DNA from 4 places in the Nitrogeniibacter aestuarii genome. Region 3 is predicted to be linked to each of the others. Evidence: predicted binding sites of a transcription regulator. Region 3 holds the regulator's gene; each other region holds the start of a gene.
What was found. Region 3 encodes FNR, which switches genes on or off when oxygen is low (the NO sensors DNR and NnrR bind a similar motif). Its sites were predicted from a motif close to TTGANCTAGNTCAA; they were not measured.
Positions count from the first base shown of each region.

Region 1 (5,046 bases), 1.4 Mb from region 3:
ATCGATGGCGACCCGGCCGAGCTGCCGCCCTGGCTGCGCCCGGACTGGCTGGCGCCGGTCGAAGCCCAGGGCGAGCGCATCGGCACCCTGCTGATCCTGCCCTTGCCTTCGCTGGCCCGCGTGCGCAAGCAGCCGGACCAGCCCCGCGAGGCCCCCGCCGCCGGGTTTGCCAACATCGTCACCGGGGACCGCGGTCTGCAAACCGCCGTGCGCAAGGCCGGGCAGCTGGCGCGCTCGAAGGTGCCGGTACTGCTGCTGGGCGAGACCGGCGTCGGCAAAGAGGAATTCGCCCAGGGCATTCACCGCGCCAGCCCGGTGGGCGACGGGCCCTTCGTGCCGCTCAACTGCGGCGGGCTGTCGCGAGAGCTGCTGGCCAGCGAGCTGTTCGGTTATGTGGACGGCGCCTTCACCGGCGCGCGGCGCGGCGGCCTGATCGGCAAGATCGAGGCGGCCAACGGCGGTACGCTGTTCCTCGACGAGATCGGCGAAATGCCCATGGACCTGCAGCCCCATCTGCTGCGGGTGCTCGAGCATGGGGAGATCTACCGGCTGGGCGAGAACGCCCCGCGCAAGACCAATTTCCGGCTGGTGGCGGCCACCAACCGCGACCTGCGCCAGGAAGTGGCCGACGGGCGATTCCGCATGGATCTGTACTACCGCGTCGCGGTCACTTCCATCCGCATCCCCGCCCTGCGCGACCGGCCCGGCGACGTGCCGCGCCTGGTCGATCATTTCCTCGCTCACTTTGCCGAACGACATGGCCTGCCGGTGCCCAGCGTGGATGAAGCGGTACTGGCTCGGCTGGCCAGCTACGAGTGGCCCGGCAACGTGCGCGAGCTGCGCAATGTGGTCGAGAGCATGCTGCTGGTCAGTGATGGCGAGCATCTCACCGTCGACACGCTACCGCCCGAGTTCGAAGACATGCCGATGCCGACGCAGCCGGCCGTCACGCCCCTGAACAGCCCCGGACGCATCACCGACATGGAGGCCGAGCTGATTCGCCGCACCATCGCCGACACCGGCGGCAACCTGACCCGGGCGGCGCGACAACTGGCAATCGCCAAAAGCACGCTCTACCAGAAACTGCGTGACTACGGCCTCTACGACGAAGTGATGCAGCAGCGCGGGCAACGGCTCAGTGCGCGCTGACCCCTGAGCGCATCGGCGTCAGGTCGTGGCCACAAACATGACCTGATGCTGCCGGGGGCCGACGATGTCAGCCAGCGTGGACGCGTCGAGCTGCGCCATGAACGCCTCGAGCGCTCGGCTCAGCACCCCGGTCAGCCGGCATCCCGGTTGCAGCAGGCACTCGCCGCCGGTGCCGAAACACTCGACCAGATTCATGCTCGGTTCCATCACCCGCACGACGGTCCCGAGGCGGATCTGTGCCGGCGGCTGCGCCAGGCGCAAGCCCCCGCCACGCCCCCGCATGCCCTGGACAAAGCCCTCGCGGATCAGCGCATTGACCACTTTCATGAGGTGATTGCGCGAAATGCCGAAGGTGTCCGAAATCTCCTTGATGGTCGGCCGCCGATGTTCGTTGGCCGCCAGGAACATCAGCACGCGAAGCGCGTAATCGGTGTGTTGGGTGATGTGCATCGACACTCGACTCGGGGGGTGTGAGGGCGTGTGGCCATTATATTGAGGCCGGTCAATAAAAGATGCATTCAAGTTGACTCTTTTAAAGATGCATCGATAATACCTCTATAAGTGCCGGCGCCAGACGCGTTTCATCCTGGGCTGAAGATGAAGTCGAACGCGCAGCGACCGGCATTGGCACCCCCAGCCCCACTGGACACCGCCCCATGAAACGCAGCGACGAATTGATCGATCTCTCCCGGGAACACCACAGCGCACTGCGCCTGGCACGCCAGCTTGAGCGCGGCGAGCGCGTCCCCGATCTGGACAGGCAGCTGGACACCCTCCTCACCCACTTTGCCGAAGAGGAGCGGCGCTTTGCCGACGTTCTCGACACGACACCCGGCGATCGGGCGCTCTACACCCGCCTCAAGCGCGAACATGCAGACCTTGAACAGGCGCTGCGACAGGCCGTTCGCGGCCTCGGGCTGGCCCGCGCCGGCGAGCTGCTGGCGGCGCATGTGCGCTTCGAGGAGCGCGAACTGTTCGAGCGAATCGAAGCGCTCGGTGCCTTGGTGGAGATCTGAGCATGGCGTTCATCGCACTTGGCGAACCCACCCGCCGGCTGACGCCCAACCAGCCCGGCTGGACCGCCAGCTTTGCCATGGCCTTCCGCCCTCTATACCTGTTGGCCGCGCTGTTCGTCGCGGTGGCGGTGAGTGCCTGGGCGCTGGGCTACAGCGGCAGCGACGCCCTGCCCGGCCTCTACTGGCATGGGCATGAAATGATCTGGGGTTACGCGGGGGCCATCATCGTCGGCTTTCTGCTCACCGCCGCGGCCACATGGACCGGGCAGCCCCCCACCCGCGGGCTGCCGCTGGCCGGACTGACCGCGCTGTGGGTGGCGGCACGGGTGGCCGCCGCGCTCGAGCATGGCACGCCGATCATCACGGCGGCCCTCTCGGTCACCTTCTTCCTGCAGGCGGCGATCATGCTGGCCCGCCCGGTGCTGCGGGTGCGCAGCCAGCGCAACTATCTGCTGCCCGTGCTGCTCACCGGATTCGGCCTGGCCAATCTGGTCTATCTGTTGTCGGTCGCCGAACGGGTGGATATCGCCCCGATGCGGATGCTGGCCAGCGGGCTGCTGCTGGTGGCTGCCTTCATCGTCATCATCGGCCTGCGTGTGATTCCGTTCTTCGCCCACCGGGCGCTGGGGGTGCCACAGGTCTCCACACCGACCTGGGCGGGCTGGGCCAGCGTGACCGCGACCGTGGCGCTCGCCGCCCTCGCGGCCTTCGGTGGCCCACCGCTGCTGGTGGACGTGCTGGGCATCGGCACGGCACTCCTGAATCTGGGCTTGCTGCTGCGTTCGGCCCATCGGCGCATGTGGGGACAGCCACTGCTGTGGGTGCTGTATGTGGGCTATGCCTTCACCGCCGTGGGCCTTGGCGTGCTCGCCATGGCGCTGGCCGGGCGCGAGGCCTGGCTGTCGGCCGGGGTGCATCTGGTGGGCGTGGGCGGTATCGGCGTGCTGACCCTGGGCATGATGAGCCGTACGGCGCTCGGGCACACCGGACGCCCGCTCAAACTCACCCGCGACATGCCCGTCGCCTTCGCACTCATGGTGGCGGCCGCTGCCGTGCGTCTGGCCGCCGCCTGGCCGAGTGGCGGCGCGGCGCCGATGCTGATCACGGTGTCCGGGCTGATGTTCGCGGCGGCCATGGTGATTTTCGTCGGGCGCTATGGACGCTGGCTGATCAGCACCCGCGCCGACGGCATGCCGGGCTGAGCGCACGGCGCACAGCACCCCGAGGTGCACCACACGCCGTCCGCCGGTGATATGATCGCCCCGTCATTGGGGAGTAGCCTCCCTTCCCGCGCGGAAGGGCCTTGCGTCAACATACTTGCCTGCCTTCACCAACCCGGGCATGGCGCAAGCGGTTCCTGAGGAATTGGCAAGACCTTTGACCACCCATCGCCCGAGGCCGGAGCGGTGACGTGGTCAATCGTCTTCTTCCGGCCAGGATCGTTTCATGGAAGCCCTGCTCGTCTCCACCGGTATCGTCGCCCTCGCTGAAATCGGCGACAAGACCCAACTGCTCGCCTTCATCCTGGCGGCGCGCTTTCGCAAGCCCTGGCCGATCGTTCTCGGCATCTTCGTGGCCACCGTCGCCAACCATGCCGGTGCCGGCGCGCTGGGGGCGTGGATCACCTCCCTGTTCGCCCCCGAGACCATGCGCTGGATCCTCGGCGTGTCCTTCATCGCCATGGCGGTGTGGACCCTGATTCCGGACAAGATCGACGACGAGGAAACCACCACCAGGACCCACTACGGGGTGTTCGGCACCACACTGGTGGCCTTCTTCCTGGCAGAGATGGGCGACAAGACACAGATCGCCACCGTGGCGCTGGCCGCCCAGTACCAGGCCTTTGCCAGCGTGGTCGCGGGCACCACCCTGGGCATGATGATCGCCAACGCGCCGGCCGTGCTGCTCGGCGACCGCATTGCGGACCGCATTCCGGTGCGGGTGGCGCACGGGATCGCCGCGGCGATCTTTGCGGTGCTGGGCGTGGCGACGCTGCTGGGGGCGGGGAAAAGCCTCGGCGTCTAGGGGTGGCTCACCAGTGGCTGACGAGCGACCAGTAGCCTGCCAGATTGATGAGCACGCCGAGCACCAGTCTCACCGGGTGCGCGGCGGCGGCGTGCCTGAGTCCTTGAGCCATGTCGTTCTCCCTTGATCAAGACATGGGCTCAGTGTGACGGTCCGGATGGGATAGCGCCATTCGAATTCGTTGATGAATTCAATTGAATGGCGCTATCGCGCTCCACCTCAGGTCGCGCGCACCTGCGGGTTGTCCGCCAGCGGCACGAAGGTATGGGATTGCCCGTCGAGCGCCTGAATGGCCCCGTTCTCGATGTCGTACACCCAACCATGCAGGTTGAGCCGGCGCTCCGCCAGGGCGCGGGCCACCGAGGGATGAGTCCGCACGTTGGCGAGCTGGGCGATCACGTTTTCACGCACCAGGTCATCGGCGCGCTCGCGATCCGAGCCATGCGTGCGGCCATTGATGATGGCCTTGGCGGCGTCGGCATAGCGCAGCCAGTGAGCCACGGCCGGGATCTCGTCCAGGCAGGCGCAGCTGGCGATCGCCCCCATGGCGCCACAGTTGGAATGCCCGCAGATGACGATGTCGCTCACCCCCAGCACCGACACCGCGTACTCCACCGTGGCGGACACGCCGCCGGGCTCGGGCCCGTAGGACGGCACGATGTTGCCCGCGTTACGGATCACGAACAGGTCGCCCGGGTCCTGCTGGGTGAGCAGCTCGGGCACGACCCGGCTGTCGGAGCAGGTGATGAACAGCACATGGGGGTTCTGCTGATCGGCCAGACGTTTGAAGAGTTCCGAACGCTCTGGGAACACCTCGTTCTGGAACTTGAGAAATCCTTCGATGATCTTTTGCATG
Region 1 covers NZ_CP071321.1:30,100-35,145, reverse strand. Annotated here, with positions in the region: gene J0W34_RS00140 (sigma-54-dependent Fis family transcriptional regulator) at 1-1,149, shown strand, start outside; gene J0W34_RS00135 (RrF2 family transcriptional regulator) at 1,168-1,599, opposite strand; gene J0W34_RS00130 (hemerythrin domain-containing protein) at 1,806-2,165, shown strand; gene J0W34_RS00125 (NnrS family protein) at 2,168-3,367, shown strand; yybP-ykoY riboswitch at 3,424-3,603, shown strand; gene J0W34_RS00120 (TMEM165/GDT1 family protein) at 3,612-4,190, shown strand; gene J0W34_RS00115 (carbonic anhydrase) at 4,410-5,045, opposite strand.
Region 1: a site for FNR is predicted at 1,642-1,655, ahead of J0W34_RS00130 (hemerythrin domain-containing protein). Genes of this name have one in related genera too.

Region 2 (5,046 bases), 2.1 Mb from region 3:
GGACGCGCTCCATGCGGTCGCCGTCGAGCACCGACACATGATGGTCGCCCTGCTCCACCACCAGAAACAGGTTGAGCGGGTCGGCATCGAAGCTGATCTTGTTCGGCAGCGTGCTCGCATCCGCATGAACGATGCGGGATGCGCGAATCTGCGCCGCGCTCCACTCAGGCACAACGCCGGTGTCGGTGTAGATCCATGCCGCCACGGCATCGATCTGCGCGCTCGAAAGCGTGCCGGCAAAGGCCGGCATCTGGGTAGCGGCACGCCCATTGGCAATCACCTGTTTTGCGACGGCCGGCTTCAGGCGCGCCAGACTCTCGGGCAGCAAGGCCGGCCCCATCTGACCGATGCGCCCGGCACCGTGGCAGGCGGCGCAATGCTGCTCGTAAATGCGTTCGCCTTCGCCCGGCGCATCGGCGCGCGCAAACGACACGCCCAGCGCCAGGGCCACCAGCACGATCACATGAATGAGGGTGTGCATTGCCGTGGCTCCGTCAGGCCGAGCGTCGCACGAAAGGCGTGAGCTGCACGCGCGGCTGACGCAGCCCGTGGCGGACGCCGATTTCGTCGTCATCGAGATAACAGGCCGGGTCTTCCTGCCAGGCGTCGCCGGTCAGTTGCTGCGCCCGCACCCGCGTGTTGCCACCGCAGATGTCAAAGAAGGCGCAGTCGCCGCAACGCCCCTTCACCTGCCGGGGCCGGGCCTTGAGCCCCGCCATCAGCGGGTCGGAGGTATCGGACCAGATCTCGCCAAAGGCCCGCTCCTTCACGTTGCCCAGGGTGTGGTGCCACCACATGGTGTCCGGGTGCACATTGCCCAGGTTGTCGATATTGGCCACGTTCACGCCGCTGGCGTTACCGCCCCACTGGACGAGCTTCGCGCGCAGGTGCTCCGCCTTCTCCGGGAAGTGCCGTTCCACCCACTGCAGGAAATAGACGCCATCGGCATCGTTGTTACCGGTGGTGAATTCGCGCACCCGACCGGCGAGCACGTCGCTCCAGCAGGTCTCGAAGAGCAGATCCATCGCCCAGCGGGTGAGCTGGTGGTGGGCATCGTCCTTGCGGTTCTTGTTACCCCGCCCAGCGTAGTTCAGGTGTGAAAAATAGAAGCGGTCGATGCGCTCTTCCTCCACCAGGTCGAGCAAGGCGGGCAGATCGTCGGCATTGTCCTGTGTCATGGTGAAGCGCACGCCCACCTTGACACCCAGCTCGCGGCACAGGCGAATGCCGTCCAGAGACTCGTCGAACGCCCCTTCCTTGCGGCGGAAGCGGTCGTGCGTCCCGGCGATGCCATCCAGGCTCACGCCCACGTAGTTGAAATCGACGGCGGCAATGCGATCAATGTTCTCTTCGGTGATCAGCGTGCCGTTGGACGACAGCGCGGTGTAGAAACCCATCGATTTGGCACGATGGGCGATCTCGAAGATGTCGGGGCGCAACAGCGGCTCGCCGCCCGAGAGGATCAGCACCGGCACTTTGGCGGCTTTCAGATCGTCCATCACCGAAAACACCTGCGACGTGTTCAGCTCACCCGGGAAATGCGTGTCCGCCGAAATGGAATAGCAGTGCTTGCAGGTGAGGTTGCAGCGGCGGATCAGGTTCCAGATCACCACCGGGCCGGGCAGGTCGCGGCGCGGCCCGGCCTCGGTCGGCTTGACCAGTTCCTGCATGTACTGTGAGAGGCGAAACATGCCAGAGCACTCCTCGAAGTTCGTGCAGGCATTGTCCGGCGCCACCTGTCCGTGTGCGTTGATTGGCGTCAAGCGCATCGGCCATGCCGACGAATTCCCCAGCCGCTCCGGATGCCCGTGCAGGAATCGGCTGACAAGGCTATCAGCCGTGGCGGACAGGCCCGGCCATCGGCGGCACGTACAGTGGATTCGTCGCTTCCACGGTGTCTCTCCCACCCACCTTGGCCGCGAACAACAACTCAACAGACCAAGGAGCAACCCATGAAAAGCACAGTCATGAGTGTCGCCCTCGCCGGACTGCTCTCGCTGTCCGCCGTCGGCTGCGCCGTCACCCGAGACCAATCCACCGTTGGCGAATATGTCGACGACGCCACCATTACCACCCGCGTGAAGGCGAAGTTCGCCAAAGACCCCGTGGTGAGCGCCATGGCCATCAGCGTCGAGACGCTCAAGGGCACCGTCCAGCTCTCCGGCTTCGCCAAGTCTTCCCTTGAAAAGAACAAGGCCGAAGCCCTGGCACGCCAGACCCCGGGCGTGAAAGATGTAAACAACGAGATCCAGGTCAAGTCCTGACCTATTCCCGCTGATACGTCGAAACTCTGAAAAGGCGACCTGACCAGTCGCCTTTTTTACGTTTACTGCTTCGGGGATGTGCGGGAGGCGTATGCGAATGATCGCCACTGGCGAGGAGCGGTCTGTCGAGCTCTCGCGCTAACGGTCCCCTTCGGACCTGAAGCGGTCCTTGGCGTAAGCCGCTCGAACACATTCGATAGACATGACGTCATGCCAATCGTATGCTCGTGGGCACGAAATGCTCCTGTCACGACTGCGGGGTTTGTTGATTTGGTTATCACTGCACATAAATACAGTTTCTGTTGTAAGTCCCAGTGTCATCAAGGGATTCAGCCTGCCGGCTTCGGCAGGTTATACCGCAGTCCCGTGGTTACGCCCGCAATTTTGCGGTCTACAACGAGTTAGTTTTCTATAGCTATGAATGTGATATTGGATTTTGAACGCTTGGCTTACGAGGCGAGTGCTGAGGTGGAAAGAACGGGCAACATTTCCAGCATTGTCCCTTTTTGCACAGGTATGCTTGATCTGATTAAGCGAAACCCTGCATTGCGTTCGGAATTCTGCGAAGCAATTAAAAGACTCTGGTACAGCAAAAAAGTTGAAGAGGGGCTAATTGAATTATGTTGTCATGCACTCCAATGGCATGAGTTAAAACGTGATTTTGCTGAAGCCCTCGTTGAGGCAGAGAAAAATGGGCCTTGGAATGACCGGCAGTATTTAGGCCGTGTAGTTGAAGCGTTTGATTCAGACTGGGAAGACGCCAAGGATTTTTATGCTGACTACTTCAACAACTAACAATCGCGTCAACGGGACCGGTTTTCCGCTGGCGCTCCAAACCGGCTCGTTACGCTAGCGTTGGGCATCTCTGGGAGGCATATGTCATTCGTTAGCTGGTTAAAACGCTCTTTCGGTCGTACCGCCGAAGGTACAAAAGCTCATCTCGTTGGAACAGCTCAGTTGCTCGGCGCTGATGCAATTATTCTTGAGCGCATGAAAAATGCATCTGACGAGGAAAGCGAGCAAATATTATTTGAGAGCATTGAGGGAAGACATGGAACAGTGGTTGATTGGAAGGCATCTCTTGAAGACATTCTGGAAAACTTGGAGTACCTATCCGACCAAGAGCGCGACGCGCTAATGAGGGCGTCGGCATCATTGGCGAAACAGCGGATCTATGAGGTGCCGCGCCAACTCACGGAACTACTTCAGCCGCCGCTGAGGGCGCTCCGAATCGTGGAAACCTTTGGTGATTCCTACTTTATTTTCTTGGTTCCGCCTCAGTTGGTCGAAGCATTTGATCGCACTAATAAACATTGGCTTATCTAGCAAATACCCAACCCTACGGTCAAGTTCGCTCCGCTTCGCTGCGCTGGGACTGCGCTAAAGCGCAGCCCCTTACCTTCACGTTATGGTTGAAAAATGACATTTCCACTGACGAAGGAAGATCGAGCGGGATGCATTGTCAAAGAGACAGCGAAAATGTCGTACCCTTCTTCGATGAGCCGAGGAAAGAAGCCCGTCGTTATGAAGGGAACTAAGGCGCTAGTCGCGGACTATTTTGTTAAGCAATTTTCTCTAGCCAGCCTCGAAAAAATAAAAACCGCACAAGAATATGAAAAATGGCACTTCACATTAACTCGCGAGCTTGCCCGGCATATATGCAAGCATGTTCATAATTACAACGAACCAATGTCGGTGGCCGCAAAATTTGCAAACACATTCATGCATCAATTAACGAAATATTCTGAAGCACGGCACCTACTGCCTTTCCTGCATGTCCCCTTGGATGCTCGGGTATTTGCGAAACTGCGAAAATCCAAAACCACCGCCCTTTCAATATGCCACTCTGTCTTGAAGCAGTCGCCATATTCTTTACGTTATCGCCACCATTTGCGAGTCCAAAAACAATTGCTTGTATGGATGAAAGAGCTAAATGAACGGTCCAATACAGATATCTGTGTATCACGAATCGATTTCAATTGGCTATGGCTATAGAAAACCATAACAATCACATCAAGTTCGCTCCCTGCGGTCGCCGGACCTCGCTATCGCTCGGCCGCTTATGTGGGCGTTGGGCGTCATGAGCGATAGCATCGCCGTACATTTGTCGCGCGATGAAGCCCTTGTGCTGTTCGAATTTTTTGCGCGGTTTGATCAAGACAACCAGTTTCGTCTAAGGAACAACTCGGAATTCGTTGCGTTCATGAAAATTGCAGGGCAATTGGAGAAGACTCTATCTGAGCCGTTTCAGGAAAACTACCTTGATCTCCTTGCGAGCGCGCAAGCGAATTTGGCGGTTGGGTATGAAGCGCTTGCTCTGGGTGTGGAACCAAAAGGCAAAACATAGCTATGTCCAGTAATTGGCAAAAGTACTTGCACGCGATCACGCGCACACCAAGAAAGGGGCGTTGATGCTTACCAATCTTCGAATGAATGATGTTTTTTCCCACTATCAGCGCCGTATCGCGGCGCAGCAGCGCCTCAGAGGCTATTTCTCCTCAGCGAACATCCAGAATTACGTCGATTTGGCCCTCGGCATTTCGGATCCGGCTGGTAACTACAGCGCCGCCGAGCATGGTCTCGGCCCCCAAGTCCTTAGCAATAGTCGGCCAGATTCAGTGTTTGCCTTAGCTCGAGATTTGGATGCGCTATCCGACTCTAACCACGTTCCCGACACTATTTATCGCGCGAATCTCCCATATCTGCGGATTAGCCTAGGCTCAGAAATGGCGATGATGCTCAGGCCCGAGGCATTCTGGGTCGGCAATGTTCGAACCGTATA
Region 2 covers NZ_CP071321.1:3,997,417-4,002,462, forward strand. Annotated here, with positions in the region: gene J0W34_RS18550 (cytochrome D1 domain-containing protein) at 1-481, opposite strand, end outside; gene nirJ (heme d1 biosynthesis radical SAM protein NirJ) at 495-1,691, opposite strand; gene J0W34_RS18560 (BON domain-containing protein) at 1,953-2,264, shown strand; gene J0W34_RS18565 (hypothetical protein) at 2,694-3,059, shown strand; gene J0W34_RS18570 (hypothetical protein) at 3,141-3,590, shown strand; gene J0W34_RS18575 (hypothetical protein) at 3,684-4,259, shown strand; gene J0W34_RS18580 (hypothetical protein) at 4,345-4,611, shown strand; gene J0W34_RS18585 (hypothetical protein) at 4,676-5,046, shown strand, end outside.
Region 2: a site for FNR is predicted at 1,750-1,763, ahead of nirJ (heme d1 biosynthesis radical SAM protein NirJ). Genes of this name have one in related genera too.

Region 3 (5,046 bases):
GATGGCCCCGAGCAGGGCCCCGAGCGCCGTATACGTGGTGATGCGGCCGAGGTTATAGGTGAGATGGATCGGCCACTGGCGCTTGACCTGCCCGGGGATCTGAACGGTCAGCGCGCCCACAATCCCGCCGCACATGGCGACGCAGTGCGTTCCACCGAGCAGGCCAATGAGAAAGACAGCGAAGTAACCGGTTTCGGGCATGGGACATCAGAACGAGACGACAGGCCGCGAGCCTAGCACGCGACCTGCCCCAGCGTCAGATCACCTTGGAGTAGCGGGCCCGTTCGCGATCGGCGCGCAGGTACTTGTCGAAAACCATGGCAATGCCACGCACCAGCAGGCGCCCGGCAGGCTCGACGGTGAGCCACTCGTCACCCACGGTCACCAGGCCCGATTTGGCCATGGCGCGGAGGTCTTCGAGTTCGGCCGCGAAGTAACTCTTGAAATCGATCATGTGCGCCTGTTCGAGCGCAGGAATCGACAGCTCGAAGTGGCACATCAACGCCTGAATGATCGAACGGCGCAGCAGATCGTCCTGGGTCGCCTCGATACCGCGCAGCACAGGCAGGCGATCCTGATCGAGGGCGTCGTAATACTCGTCGAGCGTTTTCACGTTCTGTGAATACGTTGGGCCCATCTTGCCGATGGCCGACACACCGAAGGCCAGCAGGTCACATTCGGCGTGCGTGCTGTAGCCCTGAAAGTTTCGATGCAACCGGCCCTGGCGCTGGGCGATGGCCAGTTCATCGTCCGGCTTGGCGAAGTGATCCATGCCGATGTAGACGTAGCCCGCCTCGGTCAGCCGGCGAATGGCCAGTTGAAGGATCTGGAGCTTGGTGTCGGCACTGGGCATGTCGGCCGCGTCGATGCGCCGCTGGGGTTTGAACAGCCCTGGCAGGTGAGCGTAGCTGTAGAGTGAAATGCGGTCGGGTGACAGTTCAAGCACCTGCTGCAGTGTGCGATTGAAGCTGATCACATTCTGTTTGGGCAAGCCGTAGATCAGGTCCATGCTGATCGACTGAAAACCCGTTTCGCGCGCGGCATCAAGCACGAGCTTGGTCTCGTCGAAGCTCTGTACCCGATTGACCGCTCGCTGAACATCGATGTTGAAATCCTGCACGCCGATGCTCATACGATTGAAACCTGCTTCTGCGAGCATCGCCACGGTGGCGTAGTCGACCTTGCGCGGGTCCACCTCGATCGAATATTCGCCGTCGGGCAACAGCGTGAAATGCTGTCGCACGATGGTCATGAGCTCGCGCATTTCGTCATGCGACAGGAAAGTGGGCGTACCACCGCCCAGATGGAGCTGGATCACCTCCCGGCTTCCATTAAGGGCAGCCGCTTGCATGGCCACTTCTTTCGCCAGGTATTTCAGATACTTGGCGGAACGACTGTGGTCCTTGGTGATGATCTTGTTGCAGGCACAGTAGTAGCAAATGGTGTTGCAGAACGGAATGTGGAAGTACAATGACAAGGGTCGGCTCAACCCCCCGCCCGCGCGCTGTCCAAGCCAATCGGTTAGCGCGTCGGCATTGAAGGCTTCGACGAAGCGGTCCGCTGTCGGGTACGACGTGTAGCGTGGGCCATTGACGTCGAATTTGCGGATCAGGTTCGGGTCGAATACAAGTTCTTTCTGGTTGTCCATGATTTGCGGCTTCCTCGATTGGAGCCTACCATCTCAAAAACCCGCCCCAACTGAGTTGACGTGGATCAACGGGGCTTGCCGGACAGCCCCGGAACAAGCAACTGGAAGTAAGACGGAGAGAGAGCTGAATGCAACGCGGCGCCATCATCAAGGTCACGGCAGCGGACCTGAAAACCGCCTGTTCCCAGTGCAATCTGCAGGAGTTATGCCTGCCGTTTGGACTCGAGAACGGCGAGATCGAGCAGCTTGATGAACTCATCGGCAGCCGTCGAAAGGTGAAGCGTCACCAGCACCTCTACCGCGCCGGCGATCATTTCGAGGCCATTTACGCTGTGCGTTCCGGGTCTTTCAAGACCAACGTGCTCTTCGAGGACGGGCGGGATCAGGTCACCGGCTTCCAGATGTCCGGCGAGATTCTGGGTCTGGATGGCATCAGCACCGAGAACCATACCTGCGATGCGCAGGCGCTCGAAGACAGTGAAGTGTGCATCATTCCTTTCGACAAGCTCGAAGAGCTGTCACGGGAGGTCGAGTCACTTCAACACCAGTTTCACAAGGTGATGAGCCGCGAGATCGTGCGCGATCACAGCGTCATGATGCTGCTCGGGTCCATGCGTGCCGAGGAGCGCCTGGCAGCGTTCCTGATCAACCTGTCACAGCGCTTCACTGCACGCGGTTTCTCCGCAGCCGAATTCCACCTGCGCATGACGCGCGACGAAATCGGCTCCTACCTCGGTCTGAAGCTGGAGACCGTATCTCGGGCCTTCTCCCGTTTCCAGGATCAGGGGCTGATTTCGGTGCAGCAAAAACACATCAAGATCCTGGATATCGATGGCCTCAAGGCCCTGCTCAACAATCAGTCGAGTGCCTGATTGAGCCTCAATCAATGAAAACGGGCGCCTCTGGCGCCCGTTTTCATTGATGGCTACCGGTTCGCCGTGCCCGCATCCGCTCGCTCATCTGACGGATGTCCGCGTCGGTCAGAATATTGGCTGCCAGCGGAAACAGCTCGTTGTCTTCCCGATCGAGGTGATTGAGGTACTGCGCCGAAAAATTTGCCACCACGTCTGCGTCGAGCTGATCACTGTCACCCGACGCCACCATCACAAGCTGCTCACGCAGTTGCGCCCAGGTGGCTTCCAGCGCGCGATGGTCGTCCTTGATCCAGGCAACCAGGCGCCGGATGCGCTGGCGGACATTCGCCGGGCAGCGTTCGAGCAGCACCGGGAACAAATCCTCTTCTTCATCCTGGTGATGGTTCATCGCACCGAGGTTGAAGTAGCGCATGACATTGATTGCCGCCTGCTGCGCATCCTTGTCAGCGCCGTGATCGGGCAGCCAGCGAATGAGCCGGTCCAGCGTCTGAAGATTCGCCCTCACCCGCCCGTGGCAGGCGGACAGGATTTCAAGCGGTTCGTCCAAGGCCGGCGCCACAGGAATGAGCGATTCGGTCATGCTCTTTTAGACTCCGAAACTCAAGCGAAGAAGCCGGCGGATGACTTGCTGAGCGCCACCGACACGATCCAGCCAAACGTGATCAAGGCCAGCACGAATGCAGCGATCCGTACCTGGCGCGTTTTCCCACGCTTCAGTGCTACGGTACCGAGGACGATGTAGATGAGCAAGCCGACCACCTTCGCCCACACCCAGTCGGGCACCGCGTCGTAGTAACTCACGAGCGCGATCGCACTCCCCAGCAGTACCGTATCGACCACGTGCGGCAATACGCGACTGAGCTTCGCCTTGAGCTGCGGCGCCTCCGTCATCATCCAGAACCCACGGACCACAAAGCCCAGCAGGCTCAATGCGACGCATGTCATGTGCAGGTGTTTCAAGGCCATGTACATCGTTAGTTTCCTATCCGGCTTTTCCATCCACGCGCGGACGGACAAAGCTTGGAAGATACCGCAAAGTCCACAGCACAAACACGCACAGCCACCCGGTCGAGGCCGCCACCAGCCACAGGGAACGCCCCGGCATCAACTCGGCCAGAATGCGGACAACGACCACCAGCTGCAGCGCCCAGCACAGATACCAGGTGAGCCCGTCGGCAGCCAGTGGCGCGCCCGAGTGCCCCAAAGTGACCCGCGAGACCATGCCGATGACCAGTACCGAAAACATGCCGATGACCAGCGCGTGCACCGGTGCCAGGCCCAGGGCACTGATGCCGAACCACGGCAGCAGGGACTGAAGCCCGAACAAGGCCATGCCGATCCAGAACCAGGCAAAGCCCACATGCAGCATGGCCAGCAGCTTCACCTTAAAGCTGTCGAACAGACGCCACTGCGAGCTCAGCCATAGCCCGAGCACCGCCATCGGCAGATCAACAAGCCAGCGCCACGCCGCCAGATCCATCCGGTTCAGCAGACCGTGGAGGACGGCACCGGCCAGCAGCACCCACAGCGCCCAGGCCGGGCGAACCATCTGGTAATCGGGCAGTACCGAGTTCGAGAAGAAAGGCACCATGCGGTGACACACGCACAGAAAGATCGGCAGCAGGAACGCAAACAATCCGATGTCGATGGCCCACAGAGCCCAACGACCATCTCCATCTAGCGCCATTCCAATCAGCAAGACCCAGCCCACCCAGCCGGCAAAGAGCGCCAGCCACGCGGGCATGGCATGCAGGCGCCCGCGTCCGGGGAGAAGTGCAATCGGCAGCAAACGCACGCACACGCCAGCCCACCCACACGCAACCACGAGCAGCCCCCCCACACGCAGCGCCGGGACCACGAAGCCGGCGTAAAGCAACAGCCACCCGGTGGTCAGCGCCACCCAGATCCATGCGTAGTCACGGCGCGGAAGATCCGGCTGATTCTGCCAGCGCGGTATGACGGTCAACAAGAACCCGAAGATGAAGAACGGGAACACCCCGTAAATGAGCATCAATGCATGCCACCACACGGCAGGCCATGGCCAGTCAAGCCCCCCGTCGCGCGTGCGCAAGACCAGCTCGATCCACCAGGGCAACATCACCAGCACGCTCTGTAGCATGCCGGTGAAAAACATTCCTCGATGCGGTGTTGCGAAGAGGATCATTCGTTGGGCGGGTGCATCAGTCATGTTTTTCAGGCACAGTCAGTGAGTTAAACAAGATCAAAATAGAGATCAATCCCGCGTGTTAGAGTCTCGCGGATCAACAAAGGTTGGACCCATGAGCCAAAACAAGATCGACATCCCCGGGCTGCTCAGCCGCATGCCCTTGTTCAGTGCCATGTCGGCCGAGGACATCGAGCAGATTGCAGAGAACACGCGCGAGAAACGTCTGAAGAAGGGCGAAATGCTCTTCCAGCGTGGCGACCACCCCCAAGGGTTTTATTACGTCATCTTTGGCCAGATGAAACTCGCCTTCTCCTCGCCGCAGGGCAATGAGAAGGTGGTCGAGATTCTGGGTGCGC
Region 3 covers NZ_CP071321.1:1,428,738-1,433,783, reverse strand. Annotated here, with positions in the region: gene J0W34_RS06620 (sulfite exporter TauE/SafE family protein) at 1-201, opposite strand, end outside; gene hemN (oxygen-independent coproporphyrinogen III oxidase) at 257-1,648, opposite strand; gene fnr (fumarate/nitrate reduction transcriptional regulator Fnr) at 1,777-2,520, shown strand; gene J0W34_RS06605 (hemerythrin domain-containing protein) at 2,564-3,103, opposite strand; gene J0W34_RS06600 (SirB2 family protein) at 3,124-3,495, opposite strand; gene J0W34_RS06595 (NnrS family protein) at 3,506-4,687, opposite strand; gene J0W34_RS06590 (Crp/Fnr family transcriptional regulator) at 4,803-5,046, shown strand, end outside.

Region 4 (5,046 bases), 2.1 Mb from region 3:
GGGAAAGAGGGGGAAGATCAGGCCCTGATACACCGGCGGCGGTGGCGGGGCGAAGTCGAAGGCCTGGGCTGTGGGCGTCGCGAGGGTTGTCGTGATCAGAAACGATGCCAGCAGCAGGGCATGGAACGGGTGTCGGGGCGTGCGGTGATGGGCGTGCATGGTGGCGGCGGTGTCCGGGCAATGGGGCGCATCGACCTGCGTCGCCCGCAGGGCCGGGCTGTTCGATGCGAATGGATGCGAACAGCATAGGCGCGAGTGTCGCGCGGGTCCAACGGGAAACGTAACGGCGCGTTTACGCCGCCGCAACTTCAGTACAGGCCGCGCGTGGCCGCTTCCAGATCCTCGGCGCTCATCAGACCGAGCTTGGCGAACACCACTTCGCCGTGGGCGTCGATGATGGCGGTGAAGGGAATGCCGCCCTGCGCGTTGCCCAGTGCCCGCATCAGGTCGATGCCATCGGCGGCGCCGGCGAAGGCCAGTGGGTAGTTGATCCCCAGCGAGCTGGCGAATTCAGCGGATTCGTCGGCGTAGTCGTCCAGCGAGACGCCCACCACGGTCAGGCGGTCACCAGCGCGCTCGGCAAGGGCGACGAATTCGGGGATTTCCTTGCGGCATGGCTTGCACCATTCGGCCCAGAAGTTGACCACCACCGGTTTGCCCTTGAACTGAGCCATGGGCATGGGCTGGTTCCTGAGGTCGGGCAGTGCGCTGGCAAAGAAGGCGCTGGCGTCGGCCGCCTGAACCAGATTGGTGGCCAGGAGCAGGGCGAGGGTACATAGCAGTCGCATCATGAGGTGTCTTCCAGTACGTGTCAGGGCGCCACTGCCACAGCGTACTGGAAACGGGCGATGCGGGTCGTGTGAGCTGTGCGCCGCTCAAGCGGCGCAGCGGTCTTTCGCGGCGGCGCTTTCGAACCAGTTGAGCCGGTCATGCAGTCGCACCACCTCGCCGATAATGAGCAGGCAGGGCGGCTTGAGGCCGGCGGCCTTGAGCGCTGCGGGCAGCGTCTCGAGTGTGGCGACCACGGTCTGCTGATCGTCCCGGGTGCCGTTCTGGATGGCCGCCGCCGGAATGTTCGCTGGTACGCCATGGGCGACCAGCTGACGCGAGATCTCTGGCAGGGCGCCCACGCCCATGTAGATCACCACCGTCTGATTGGGGCGGGCCAGGGCCTCCCAGTCCAGATCCGCCGAGCCCTGTTTGAGGTGGCCGGTGGCGAAGGTACAGGACTGGGCGTAGTCGCGATGGGTCAGCGGAATGCCGGCATAGGCCGAAACGCCGGAGGCGGCAGTGACGCCCGGCACCACCTCGAAGCGGATGCCGGCGTCGACCAGCTCTTCGATCTCTTCGCCGCCGCGCCCGAAGATGAAGGGGTCACCCCCCTTCAGGCGTACCACCTGTTTCCCCGCCAGCGCCAGGCGCACGAGCAGCACGTTGATGTCTTCCTGCGGCAGAGTGTGATGGCCCGAACGTTTGCCCACATAGATGCGCTCGGCGTCATCACGAATCAGCGCCAGAATGCCGTCGCCCACCAGGGCGTCGTACACCACCACGTCGGCGGCGGCGATCAGGCGCGCGGCGCGCAGGGTCAGCAGTTCGGGGTCGCCGGGGCCGGCGCCGACCAGGCTCACCTTGCCGGTGCGCGGGCTGAGCGCGGGCTGGCGTGCGCCCTCCGGACAGGCCGGGTGGCCGGTGGTGCTGCGCAGGGTCACGCCGCGGGCGTCGAAACGTTCGACCAGGCGCCGCATGACAAAGGGCAGGGCGTCGGTGTCGAGGCGCATCGTGTGCGTGCAGTCGGGCAGGCGGGTCATGACCGTTTCTCCATTGGCATCGTTGGGGAGACTCTATCGCCGAGGGCACCGGAATAAGTTTGACGCGAGTCAAGGACGCGACCTGATGCGAGGTTCATTGTTCGCCCCGCAACGGATCGAAGTGCATCCGCTTGATCAATCAAAGGGAGACCGAGCATGAAGACGAGTCGAACACTGGGACTAACGATGCTTGCGCTGGCGGCGATGCCGTTTGCCGTCAGTCAGGCTTTTGCGGCCGACAAGAATGTGCCGGCAGCTGAAATCAAGTACGAAGGCGCAGGTGGTTCGCCCCTGGGTGACGTCGAGATGCACCAGGACGTCAATCCGAAGGCGCCCGCCATGTCCAAGGAAGAGTTCGAGAAGGGCCGCAAGGTCTACTTCGAGCGCTGTGCCGGGTGTCATGGCGTGCTGCGCAAGGGCGCCACCGGCAAGCCGCTGACCCCGGACATCACCCTTGAGCGTGGCACCGAATATCTCAAGACCTTCATCAACTATGGCTCCCCGGCCGGCATGCCGAACTGGGGCACCTCGGGCGAACTGACCGAGGATGAAGTAGACCTCATGGCCCGCTATGTCCAGCAGACGCCTCCGCAGCCGCCGGAATACGGCATGGCCGAAATGAAGGCCACCTGGAAGGTGATCGTGCCGCCCGAGAAGCGTCCGACCAAGAAGATGAACAGCTACAACATCAGCAACATCTTCTCCACCACGCTGCGTGATACCGGCGAAGTGGCACTGATCGACGGCGACACCAAGCAGATCATCAACATCGTGAAGACCGGCTACGCGGTGCATATCTCCCGCCTGTCGGCCTCCGGACGCTACCTGTACGTGGTGGGCCGTGATGCCAAGGTCAATATGATCGACCTGTGGATGGAGACGCCGGACAACGTGGCCGAAATCCGTGTCGGTCTCGAGGCTCGCTCGGTCGATACCTCCAAGTACAAGGGGTATGAAGACAAATTCGCGGTGGCCGGCTCTTACTGGCCGCCCCAGTACGTGATCATGAAGGGCGACACGCTCGAGCCGCTCAAGGTCGTGGGCACGCGCGGCATGACCGTCGATACCCAGGAGTACCACCCGGAACCGCGCGTGGCCTCCATCGTGGCCTCGCACTTCAAGCCCGAGTTCGTGATCAACGTGAAGGAGACCGGCAAGACTCTGATGGTCGACTACTCGGACATCGAGAACCTCAAGACCACCGAAATCGGCTCCGCCCGTTTCCTGCACGATGGCGGTTGGGACAGCACCAAGCGCTACTTCATGGTGGCGGCGAACAAGTCCAACAAGATTGCGGCCATCGATGCCAAGGAAGGCAAGCTGGTCGGCCTGACCGAAGTGGGCGCGATTCCGCACCCGGGTCGCGGCGCCAACTTCGTCCATCCGAAGTTCGGTCCGGTGTGGGCCACGGGTCACCTGGGCGACGATTCCATCGCCCTGATCGGCACCGATCCGGCCAAGCATCCGAAGCAGGCGTGGCAGCTGGTGGCCAACCTCAAGAGCCAGGGCGGCGGATCACTCTTCATCAAGACGCATCCCAAGTCCAAGCATCTGTATGTGGATAACCCGCTGCACCCGGACACCGGCGTGAGCCAGTCGGTTGCGGTGTACGACATCAACAACCTGGATGCCGGTTACAAGGTGCTGCCGATCGGCGAGTGGGCCGGCCTGCCGGACGACGGTGGTGCCAAGCGCGTGGTTCAGCCCGAGTACAACAAGGCGGGTGACGAGGTGTGGTTCTCGGTGTGGTCTGCCAAGGACAAGGCCTCGGCCATCGTGGTGGTCGATGACAAGACCCTTGAACTGAAGACGGTGATCAAGGATCCGAAGCTGATCACCCCGACCGGTCACTTCAACGTCTATAACACGCAGCACGACGTGTATTGATCGACCCAGGGCGACTACGGCCGTCCGCAAGAACGGGGGCGCAAGGCCCCCGGCGCACGCGCCACCTGCAAAAGTCGGTGGCGCGTGTTTGTCTGTCAACCGATTGATGGCATGATCGTTGACCTGCACTGGTGGCGAGGATGGCCACCGGGTGGTGCCCCGGTCCGGCGTCGCGGTGTTGCGGCACGATCACACCACGGGAGCAGCAAGCGTTCAATAAGCGAGATTGGGCGTTTTTTTGTGTGAATGGAGAGGCAAGAAGCAATGAAAAAAATCATCATCAAAATGATCCCTGTCGCCTTCGTGGGCATGATGGCCATGCCGGCCGCTCATGCGGCTGACGGCGCGACCCTGTTCCAGGAGGCGGGCTGTGCCGCGTGCCACCAGGTGGACAAGAAGCGCATGGGCCCGATGTTCAAGGACGTCGCCGCCAAGTACAAGGGGCAAGAGGGCGCCGAGGAACAACTGTTCAACAAGGTGCGCGCTGGTGGTGCCGGCAACTGGGGCAACATCCCCATGCCGCCCAACCCGCCGGAGCGTGTCTCCGACGAAGAGCTGCACACCATCGTCAAGTGGATCCTCACGCTGTAATCACGGCGTGATCTGAGTCAAGTCAAAGGGGGCCATTGGCCCCCTTTGATGCTTATCAAGGCCCGTTTTGCCCCTGATCGTTAATGTGACGCCAGCATTCGATCGGAGACACGACAATGAAGCTGGAACGGGCCGATCTCACCCACATCGTGGTCATGGTGGCGCTGGCTGCCCTGGCCGTCGGCACCGCCCACGCCGAGCCGCGTGGCGAACGCCTGCATGAAATCATCAACATGGTCCGGCAGGACTGCGGTTCCTGCCACGGCATGACCCTCAAGGGCGGCCTCGGCCCGGCGCTGGTGCCTGATGCCATTGCCGACAAGCCGGACGACTCGCTGGTCGCCACCATCATGAACGGTCGCCCCGGCACCGCCATGCCCGGCTGGTCGCGGTTCATGTCCGAGCCGGAAGCCGAATGGATCGTGAGCCGCCTCAAGGCAGGGTTCCCGCAGGTCGCACAGGCCGAGGGGGCGCAATGAGAACCCCGCGCCTGCGTGTTGCAATCGCCGGTCTGCTTGTCGGCCTGCTGAGCGCCTGTACGCAGATGCCGCCCTTGCGCGGCACCGGCGATCTGGGCGTGGTCATCGAACGCGCCAGCGGCTCGGTGCAGGTGGTGGAGAACACCCATCGCACCAGCCTGGGTCGGGTCGAGGGGCTGGGCGATCTCTCCCACGCCCACGTCACCTACTCGCGCGATGCCCGCTATGCCTTCGTGTTCGGACGCGACGGCGGGCTTACCAAGGTCGATCTGCTCACC
Region 4 covers NZ_CP071321.1:4,007,320-4,012,365, reverse strand. Annotated here, with positions in the region: gene J0W34_RS18640 (DUF6683 family protein) at 1-159, opposite strand, end outside; gene J0W34_RS18635 (TlpA family protein disulfide reductase) at 309-791, opposite strand; gene cobA (uroporphyrinogen-III C-methyltransferase) at 876-1,811, opposite strand; gene J0W34_RS18625 (nitrite reductase) at 1,968-3,698, shown strand; gene J0W34_RS18620 (c-type cytochrome) at 3,963-4,289, shown strand; gene J0W34_RS18615 (c-type cytochrome) at 4,406-4,768, shown strand; gene J0W34_RS18610 (cytochrome D1 domain-containing protein) at 4,765-5,046, shown strand, end outside.
Region 4: a site for FNR is predicted at 1,871-1,884, ahead of cobA (uroporphyrinogen-III C-methyltransferase). Genes of this name have one in related genera too.